DNA from 3 places in the Nocardioides sp. zg-1228 genome. Region 2 is predicted to be linked to each of the others. Evidence: predicted binding sites of a transcription regulator. Region 2 holds the regulator's gene; each other region holds the start of a gene.
The links. Region 2 encodes LexA, which represses DNA repair genes until DNA is damaged. Its sites were predicted from a motif close to TCGAACANNTGTTCGA; they were not measured.
Positions count from the first base shown of each region.

Region 1: JX575_RS11530 (HNH endonuclease signature motif containing protein) is a predicted target of LexA. The motif match lies at 1,908-1,923, and genes of this name have one in related genera.
Region 3: JX575_RS11825 (SAV_6107 family HEPN domain-containing protein) is a predicted target of LexA. The motif match lies at 1,548-1,563, and genes of this name have one in related genera.

Region 1 covers NZ_CP070961.1:2,393,298-2,396,564, forward strand. The annotation lists gene JX575_RS11525 (NUDIX domain-containing protein) at 1-388, shown strand, start outside; gene JX575_RS11530 (HNH endonuclease signature motif containing protein) at 497-1,876, opposite strand; gene JX575_RS11535 (hypothetical protein) at 2,151-2,849, opposite strand; tRNA gene JX575_RS11540 (tRNA-Val) at 2,934-3,005, opposite strand; gene JX575_RS11545 (PGPGW domain-containing protein) at 3,054-3,267, opposite strand, start outside.
Region 2 covers NZ_CP070961.1:3,408,836-3,412,102, forward strand. The annotation lists gene JX575_RS16390 (LysM peptidoglycan-binding domain-containing protein) at 133-486, opposite strand; gene JX575_RS16395 (SDR family NAD(P)-dependent oxidoreductase) at 679-1,497, opposite strand; gene lexA (transcriptional repressor LexA) at 1,626-2,348, shown strand; gene JX575_RS16405 (LysR family transcriptional regulator) at 2,350-3,237, opposite strand.
Region 3 covers NZ_CP070961.1:2,452,429-2,455,695, reverse strand. The annotation lists gene JX575_RS11840 (DUF4126 domain-containing protein) at 1-447, opposite strand, end outside; gene JX575_RS11835 (YbaK/EbsC family protein) at 460-933, opposite strand; gene JX575_RS11830 (hypothetical protein) at 978-1,445, shown strand; gene JX575_RS11825 (SAV_6107 family HEPN domain-containing protein) at 1,733-2,179, shown strand; gene JX575_RS11820 (methyltransferase domain-containing protein) at 2,289-3,059, shown strand; gene dinB (DNA polymerase IV) at 3,084-3,267, shown strand, end outside.

The sequences.
Region 1 (3,267 bases), 1.0 Mb from region 2:
GCTCGCTGCACTCGTGCGCGACGGCTCGGTGCTCCTGGTGCACCGCCACCCCTCACGTCGGCGGTATCCGAACTGCTGGGACCTCGCCGGCGGGCATGTCGAGCCGGGCGAGCTGCCTCATGAGGCCGTCACGCGGGAGTGTCTCGAAGAGCTCGGGGTCCACGTCCACGAGCCCCGACCCATACCGCTGACCGTCAGCGACCCCGCACTCGACGTGCACGCGTTCCTCGTCACGCGCTGGGAAGGCGCACCCGTCAACGCTGCTCCCCTGGAGCACGACGACCTTCGCTGGTTCCGACCGGACGAGCTCGCCGACCTGACGCTCGCCGACCCGGGCAGCCTGTCGAGCATCCTGCACGCCATCGACGTCGCGGCCGGGCAGCTGTGAGCGCGGACGCTTCGTAGGGCTGGGTGAGTCTTCGGGCCGCTGGGCGTGCGGCGCCCCCGTGCGTGCAGGTGGCCCCGCTACCGGGTGGGTGGCGGGGTGTGGGCCCGGTCATGGTCGGCGCGGGTGCGGGATGCCGGGTGGGCCGTGTGGGTCCGGCTCGTCGATCCGGGTGGTGCCGGATGCGTCGCGGCGGTAGCGGTGGCCGCGCGGCGAGGTCCACTCGAACGTGGCGGGCGCGGTCATCTCGTAGCGCCAGGCGGTGTGGGTCTTGAGGCGGTGGTGGGACCGGCACAACGCGGCGAGGTTGTCGGTCTGGGTGGGGCCGGGCTGTGGTCTGCCTTCGGCGGCGGCGTCGTGGTCGTAGGGGGTGACGTGGTCGATGTCGCAGCCGCGGGCGGGGCGCGAGCACCACGGGAACACGCAGGTGCGGTCGCGAAGGACGATCTGCTCCCGGATCCGGTCGGGGATCGCGTAGGCGTCGGTGTGGAGCTGCGTGGTGAGGTCGATGACCGGCTTGATGGTGACCTTGGTGCGGGAGTCGGCGCACCAGTCGCGGATGTGGTCGAGCAGCACCAGCCGCTGGCCTTCCTCCAGCCGCCCGGTCGGACCGAAGACGGTGGCCTCACCGCAGAACGTGGCGTCGAGGTGGGCGTGCAGCACGACCTCCCGCACGACCGGCAGCCCGTCCTCGGCACACGTGGTCGCGGCGCCTTGGTGGTGCAGGTCCAGCGCGGTCTGGGTGCGGGCGAGATCACCCAAGGCGGCGGAGCGGCGGGCGTCGAGCGACTCCAGTGAGCCGAGCGCGGCGAGCGTGGCAGCGCCGTGGGCCAGCGCGCGGTCGAGGTCGAGGGCGTCGGCGAGGTCGAGCTCGGCCTCGAACGTCATCGTGCCGGCGAAGTGGACCTCCTGGTCGTGGACGGTGGCGTGGCGGGGGTCGATGTAGAGGTCGCCGTCCTCGGGGTCGGAGGCCGGGTCGGGGGCGGCGAGGTCGTAGCGCTTGATCGTCTCCGCGACCAGCCGGTCGAGCTGCGCCGGCCCGATGCGGCCGGCGACGGCGGCGACCTGCGCGTCCACGAACGCCGCCGCCTCACGCGTCAGCGCGGGGGTGCTGTGGATCGTGGCCTCCGCGACGGCACGCGCGCGCCATGCCGGCACCCGACCGGCCTGGACCTGCGCCCACAGTCGCGGGAGGCGGTGACGCAGCTCGAGGGCGTGGCCGATGAGCCTCTTCGCCGAGACCGTCGAGACGCCCAGGGCGCCGCCGAGCTCGGCGACGCAGAACTCCGCGACCAGGGGCGTGCCCTCGCCTGCGATGGGCTCCTCGTGCTCACAGCCCGGCACGGTGAAGGAGGCCGCGGAGTGGATCGACTCCGGCGGGTGCAGGTCGGCCCACCGCGCAGCCACGTCCAGCAGGTCGGCCGCGGCCCGCTCCTCCGCAGCCTTGCGCTCCCGTGCGAGCGCGAGCAGACCAGAGGCGGTGAGGTCCACGACCCCACCCCCTTCCGTCCTTGCCAGCGGCTCGATTATGTGTTCGATTTTACTGCCGGCCACCGACGATCGACATCGCCGTCACAAATCTGTGGAGGACCAACGCGCGCCGGTCGCCGCGATCAGCGAGACACACCGATCACGGCAAGGAGCGGCGTGACACGTTGGGTCGTGGCCCGGGGAAATCGAGGGCTGGTTGGTGGTCGGGCGCTCGCGATCGTCCAAGCGTTCCCCCTCCCCACCAGCCAGGCCGCGCGGCGATGCGTCGGTGCTCTCACCCCACCCGGATCGACCGGGACACCGATCCGGTCCGGAAGGCGGTGTCGGCAGTGACGGCCCGCACCTTGGTGCGCCGACTCTTGACGCGCACGCTCGTGGAAGCGCGTCCTCCCTCGTCGGTGGTCACCTTCCTGACGGTGCGCCACGAGCCCTTCCTGCGCACCTGCAACCGCACGGTCGCGGACGAGGTCCCGAAGTAGCCCGTCGGCCGCTCGTCCTCCGACCTGACCGCGAATCGGACCATCCGCCCCTTCCCAGGACGCCGCGGCTTCGCCTTGATGGTCGTCCTCGTCTCGGGAAGCCGGAACGACAGGGAGGTCTGCGCCACCGAGATCGGCACACAGGAGGAACTCGGGTTGCACGCCTCGCCCGTCCCCTGGATCACATAGGTGCCCGCCAGGTTGGGGGAGCCGCAGATGGAGAAGTCCTCCAACCCCGTGCTCGGCTCGCTCCACAGGTATTCGTAGTCGACCTCTCCGCCATCTGGGCCGATGAGCTCGAAGGTGATGCTCCAGCGGTCGGTGTATCCCGCCGGGAGACGCGCTGTGTAGGAGAACTCGTGACTGTCGCACGGGTCGTACAGCACTCCGCCCGGCATGCTGACGGCCACCTCGTCGGCCGCATGAGCAGGGGCGGCCGCACCCAGCGGGGCAAGAAGGAGAGCCGCCAGAGCGGGAACCGTCACACGTCTCATGCCTTCCCACGCTACGTCGCGGGGGCCCAACAGAACAGCCCCCGACCTCGCGTCTCCGCGAGCCAGGGGCTGTCGTGCACTCGGTGGGCGATACTGGGTTCGAACCAGTGACCTCTTCGGTGTGAACGAAGCGCGCTACCACTGCGCCAATCGCCCGAGCTCGCCAGAACGTTATCCCATCCGGTGCCCGGACCCGGAATCGGGTCAGGAACCGGTGCCGACGCCGCTCCGGTCGTCGCCGGTCTTGCGGCGCTCGCGCACCTCGCGGCGCAACTCGTCGGCCATCTCGGGGTGCCCGTGGAAGCGGCGGTAGCTGTAGACGATGAGCCCGATCGCGATGAAGGCGGACGCCACCTGCGTCACTCCGGTCCAGATGCCGCCGGGCAGCCACCACGCCTCCGAGACCGGCCACCACTCG
Region 2 (3,267 bases):
CGACGAAACCTGTGGACGACGCCCCAGCGGGGCCGGGATGGGAATGCGCCGAGGGGCGGGCCCGTGGGCCCGCCCCTCGCCTTCCCCTGGTCCACCAGCCGGGGTCGAAGCGGCTGATGGAGGCCTCGCGCGTCAGTCGGAGACGACCGGGACGCGGAGCTTCTGGCCGGCCGCGAGGCCGGCGGACTCGAGGGCGTTGAGCCGCTCGATCTCGGTCATCACCGCGCGGACGTCGCCGTCGGTGGCGATGTCGCTGGCGATCCCCCACAGGGTGTCGCCGGGCGCCACCTGGACGATCTGGGTCGGGGCGGGCTGGCCGGCCTCGCCGGTGCCGACCGCGCCGCCGGCGAGGACGAATGCCACGGCGAGGGCGAGGAACAGCGAGGTCAGGAAGACCACGAGCCGGCCACGGCGGGTCAGCCGCACGGTGGAGCGGCGCTGGGCAGCAGCCGGGGCGAAAGCGGGGGAAAGGCTGAGGGTGCTCATGGTGGCCTCCTGGGGAAGAATCAGCCGGTCGTCTCTGTCGAGCGAATGTCTAGTCGGACCCACCGACAGTGGCCTCGGCCACCGGTGGTCGATCAGACGTTCGATCGAACATGTGTACGACGGTAGAGCACGTGTTCGAACGACGCAAGCACCTCGTCGAACAAATGTTCGGGGCTTCCCCAGGTGGAGACGTCAGCGGCGCTTCATGGCGCGCCGGCCCTGCGCGGCGAAGAGCCCGGCCGCGTGCTGCATCAGCCCGGGAGCCAGCGCCGAGCCGCGCACGACTCCCCCGCGCCACCCCGGCACGGCACGCACCACCCGGCTCGACCCGACGAGCTCGACCGCGGCCGCCGCGACGTCCGCCACGGCCAGGATCGGGCCTCCCGAGTAGACCAGCTGCGACCCCAGGCCGTCGGGGTCCTGCGCGGCGAGCATCGCGGTGTCGACCCCGTCGGGGCACAGGGCGTGGACCCGCACCCCGCGCGGCGACTCGGCGTTGACGGACGTCGACAGCGAGACGACCGCGGCCTTCGTGGCCGCGTACACGCTGTATCCCGGCACCGGGCCGAGGCCGGCGAGCGAGGCCACGTTGACGACGTCGCCACCCGCTGGGCCGAACGCCGCGAGCGCCGCGCGGGTGCCCCACATCGTGCCGAGCAGGTTGACCTCGACCAAGCGGCGCACCTGCTCCTCCGCCAGCTCGGCGAGCGTGCCGTCGTCGCCGACGCCGGCGTTGTTGAACCACGCGGTCAGCTCGCCGTGGCGAGCCGCCTCCTCCGCCACGAGCCGGTGCGACGCAGGGTCGCGTACGTCCTGGGCCAGGCCGGCGACCGCGCCGATCTCGTCGGCGGTGGCGGTCGCCGCGGCGCCGTCGAGGTCGCCGATCAGGACCCGGTGGCCGCGGGCGATCATCAGCTCGGCGATGCCGCGACCGATCCCACGCGCACCACCCGTCACGACGCTCACGGTGGGGGTCCCGGTCGAGGAGGGTGTCGAGGAGCGTGTCGTCATGGCGGGACCCTAGCGACACGCGGCTTCGAACAGGTGTTTGATCCTGACCTGCCGGGCGGTCTACGGTGGGCGCACCAGCTCCTCCCTGACCAGCCGTGGACGGAGGGGGCAACCGCACTGGAGGACGCATGGCCAAGCAGGACGACAAGAACGTCATCGAGATGCCCGACGGACCCCCGGACGCCACCGGCCTGACCCCGCGCCAGCAGCGGGTGCTCGCCACGATCAAGGACTCCATCGAGACCAAGGGCTACCCGCCGTCGATGCGCGAGATCGGCCAGGCCGTCGGCCTCACGTCGTCCTCGAGCGTCGCCCACCAGCTGCGCGTGCTCGAGGGCAAGGGCTTCCTCAAGCGCGACCCCAACCGTCCCCGCGCCCTCGAGGTGTTCCTCCCCGAGGTGATGGCCGCCCGTCGCAGCATGTCGAGCGGCGAGGAGACCTCGATCGACGAGACCGGCATCGGCGACGCGATGCCGACGGCGATCAACATCCCGGTCGTCGGCCGCATCGCCGCCGGTGGCCCGATCCTCGCCGAGGAGCAGGTCACCGACGTCTTCCCGCTGCCCAAGCAGCTCGTCGGCGACGGCACCCTCTTCCTCCTCGAGGTCTCCGGCGACTCGATGGTCGACGCGGCGATCTGCAACGGCGACTACGTCGTGATCCGCCAGGAGCAGACCGCCACCAACGGCCAGATCGTCGCCGCGCTGATCGACGGCGAGGCGACCGTCAAGACGTTCCAGCGCAAGGACGGCCACGTGTGGCTGCTCCCCCACAACGACGCCTACGACCCGATCCCCGGCGACGACGCGACGATCCTCGGCGTGGTGACGGCGGTCCTGCGCAGCCTCTGACCTACCGCGCGGAGCCGGACGCGGCGGCGACCAGCGCCGCCGTCAGCTCCTGCACGCCGGGCCGCGGACGACGCTCGCGGCTCAGCGCGTAGACGGTGCGGGTCGGTGGCGCGACCAGACGGCGTACGGCGACGCCCGCCGGCAGGCCCGGCACCAGCATCGCCGGCACGAGGGCGACGGCGAGCCCGGCCGCGACGAGTGCCACCTTGCCGAGCAGGTCGCCCGCCACCAGCTCGACCCTGGGCTCGAACCCGACCCGGCCCGCGGCCCGCTCGAGCAGGCTGCCCGAGCCGGGGTGGTCCTCGGCCCAGATCTCGTCGGCGAACGACGTGAGCCGCACGCGCCGGCGGCCGGCGGCCAGGGCGTGCCCCGCGGCCAGGACGACGCACATCTCGTCCTCGAGCAGTCTCGTACGTCGCACCTCGGGGTCCGTGGGCAGGCCGGGTGGATAGTCGGTGACCACCGCGACGTCCACGTCGCCCGTGCGCACCCGCTCGTGCAGCCGGGCCGAGCCGTCCGAGCGCAGCGCCACCCGCGGACCCTCGGCCGGGAGCGACCGCAGCGTGCGGGGCACGAGGTCCACGGAGGCGGAGGGCACGGCGCCGAGGGTGAGCGGCACCGCGTCGCCAGCGCGGGCGCGACGTACGGCGTCCCTCGCCCGGGCCGCCTCACCCACCAGCAGGCGCGCGTGCGGCAGCAGCGCTTGCCCTGCGGCCGTCGGCCGGACCCCGCGCGGCAGGCGCTCGAGCAGGGCCTCGCCGAGGTCGTGCTCCAGGCTCGCCACCTGGCGCGAGATCGCCGACTGGGTGTAGCCGAGCTCCTCGGCCGCGGCCGTGAAGGAGCCGGCCTCGCACACCGCCACGAAGGTCCGCCACGCCGTCAACGCCATGCAGAGAAGTATGCGCAGACCGCATGGAGC
Region 3 (3,267 bases), 960 kb from region 2:
GAACCAGACCACGCCCAGCACCGCGGCGTCCTCGGTGATGCTGGCCAGCACGTTGGTGGCGGGCTCGGGGGAGGAGTTGAGCGCCAGCCGCCCGCCCGCCTTGGCGAGGTGGCTGAGCAGGGCCGTGCCCCCGCCGACCACGCCGAGCACGGCCTGGTCGAGGGAGGAGGCGTCCCCGGCGAGCAGCACGCCGATGACCGCCCCCGCGGTGGGGCGCACGGCCGTGGAGATCGCGTCCCACGTCGAGTCGATGTAGGGGATCTTGTCGGCGACGAACTCCATCGCGTACATGAAGCCCGCCGCGGCCAGCACGTCCCACCGGCCCAGCGCGTCGGGGATGTCGGCGAAGGAGCCGAGCCGGTCGGCGACGCCCAGCACCAGGACCACGAGGTAGGCGTTGATGCCGCTCGCCCACCCGCTCGAGAACGTCAGTGCCAAGGCGTCCATCAGGCCGGCACCTCAGTCGACCTCGACCTCGACGGCGCCCGTCATCGCCACCAGCTCGTCGTAGGACGTGGAGAACACCGCGGCCGGGTGGCCGGCCGCCGCCCACACGACGTCGTGGCGTCGCAGCCACGGGTCGATCCACGTGCGGATCGGGGCCGGGTGGCCGAGCGGGGAGACGCCGCCGATCACCTGGCCGGTGTGGAGCCGGACGAAGTCGGGGTCGGCCCGCCGGAGGCGCGCGACACCGATGCGCTCGGCCACCGCGGCGGTGTCGACCCGGTGTGCGCCCGAGGTGAGGACGAGGACCGGCTCGCCGTCGGCGTCGAAGAGCAGGCTGTTGGCGATCGCGCCGACCTCGCAGCCGAGTGCCGCCGCGGCGAGAGCCGCGGTGTGGGCGCTGTCGGGCAGGATGACCACGTCACCGGTGCCGCCGCGCCGGTGGAGGTCATCTCGGAACGAGGTGATCGATGCGTGCTCCGTCGACATGGCGCGAGCCTAGCGACCCGACGACGAGCCCCAGGGGAGATCCGATGGCGCGCGACCTGCCGCGATCCGTGGTCAACAGCCTGCGCGTGCTCGTGCTGATCGTCGCCACGGCGGGCCTGATCACGCTCCTGATCCGGCTGATGCGCGACGACGTGATCCTCGGATGGGCCGAGGGCAACCCGTCGGCGCAGGGGCTCCTGGCCCAGGGTGGCATCGAGCTGCTCCGCGAGAGCCCGATCGTGCCGGGCTTCGTCGCCCTGTCGATCGTCGCGTTCGTCGGCTTCGCCGCCCTCGTCCTCGTGCTCGGGTCCCTCTTCGTCGGCGGCCACGGCTGGACCCGGCCCGTGCTCACGGGCACCGCGGGCATCGGCGTCCTGGTCGGGGTGGTCTGTCTCGACGCCCGCCTCCCGGCGGTGTTCGTCGTGCTCTCGGCGCTGGTGATCGTCGAGGGCCTGGTGCTGTCGTTCTTCCTGTGGCGCCGCGAGACGACCGCCTTCCTGCGCGGCGACTGAGCGGGGCGGCCCGCCCCGGCCCGCCCCGGCCCATCCCTCGCCCGGCCCATCCCTCGCCCGGCCTTGACGGGCTGTCGGTGGCAGGTAGTACCGTGGCGGTGTTCGAACATCTGTTCGATGCGACCCGGGTGGGCGTGACCTCGACCCCCACCTCCACCCGGGTCGGCCCCGGGTCGACCGAGGTGCGGAGGAGGCACGATGAGTCAGGACCACGACCCTGTCGAGGTGCGGAGCGGGGTGACGGACGACTCCCGCGGCTCGCCGGTCGCCCGGACCGAGGAGCGGGCATGAGTGCCGCCGCTGCGAGCGCCCGCCGCCACCCACTGGCGCAGCCGGGCCCGCACCTGCTGCCGGCCACCGCCCACTCCTACCTCCAGCGCTCCGCCACGTCGCTGCGCGACGCGATCACGGCTCGCGACGTGCCCACGCGCTACGCCTGCGCCCACGTCGCGGCCCTCTGCGCGGCGGCCGCACTGCTTGCCGCCCGCGCCCGGCCCGCGCCGCGGGGGCGCCGGCAGAAGAACGCCTGGGTGCTGCTGGCCGAGGTCGCCCCCGAGCTCTCCGAGTGGGCGACCTTCTTCGCCGCGGGTGCGGCCAAGCGGGCCGCCGCCGAGGCGGGCTCGACCCGTGCCGTGAGCGAGCGGGAGGCCGACGACCTGGTGCGCGACGCCGACCGCTTCCTGGCCGTGGTCGAGCAGACGCTCGGCCTGGTCCCGCACGCGAGCGTCGCCTGAGGCGGGGGAGAGAGGTGACCTCCGACTCGCGCGTCCTCCCGTCCGGACGATCCGGGCGCGCCCGCGTGCGCCCGCGGGGCTCGGTCGACGAGCCACTAGGGTGGCGCCCATGGCCCAGCCGTCCGCCAGCCCGTCCGCCAGTGAGCGCCGCCAGTCCGTCCGCAGCGGCGTGGCCTGGGAGGGCGTACGCCGGCTCCTGGAGCACCGTGGTGACGCGGAGGGTCGGCCCGCCCGCATCGTCGACGTCGGCGGCGGCACCGGCGGCTTCGCCGTGCCCCTGGCCGAGCTCGGCCACGCCGTCCGGGTCATCGACCCCAGCCCCGACGCGCTGGCCGCGCTCGACCGACGCGCCCGCGAGCGTGGGGTGGCCGACCGCGTCACCGGGCAGCAGGGCGACCTGTCCGACCTGCCGCACCTCGTCGACGAGGCCGACCTCGCCGACCTCGTCCTGTGCCACGGCGTGCTGGAGATGGTCGACGACGCCGCCGCGTCGGTGGCGTCGATCGCCGGGGTGCTGCGCCCCGGCGGGCACCTCAGCCTCCTGGTGGCGCAGCGTCACGCCGCCGTGGTGGCGCGCGCCATGGCCGGGCACTTCCAGGCCGCCCGTGAGCTGCTCGACGACGGCGGGTCGTCGGCGGGACAGCCCGGACGCGGTGGGCACCGCTTCACCCACGACGAGGTCGTCGAGCTGCTCGCCACCGCGGGCCTGCGTCCCGAGAGCGTGCACGCCGTCCGCGTCTTCGCCGACCTCGTCCCGGGCAGCCTCCTCGATCTCGAGCCGGGCGCGACCGCGGCGCTGCTCGAGCTCGAGCAGGCCGTGGCCACCCGCCCCGAATACCTCCCCCTCGCTGCCCAGCTCCACGTCATCGCCCGGCGCTGACAGTCGCCCCCGCGGGGGCCGGCGGTGACCGAGACGCCGCTCCTCCACGTCGACATGGACGCGTTCTTCGCCTCCGTGGCGCTGCGGGAGCGTCCCGACCTGGTCGACCAGCCGGTGGTGGTGGGCGGCAGCGGGCGCGGCGTCGTGCTGGCCGCCAACTACGTCGCGCGCGGCTACGGCATCCGCTCGGCGCTGCCGATGGCGCGGG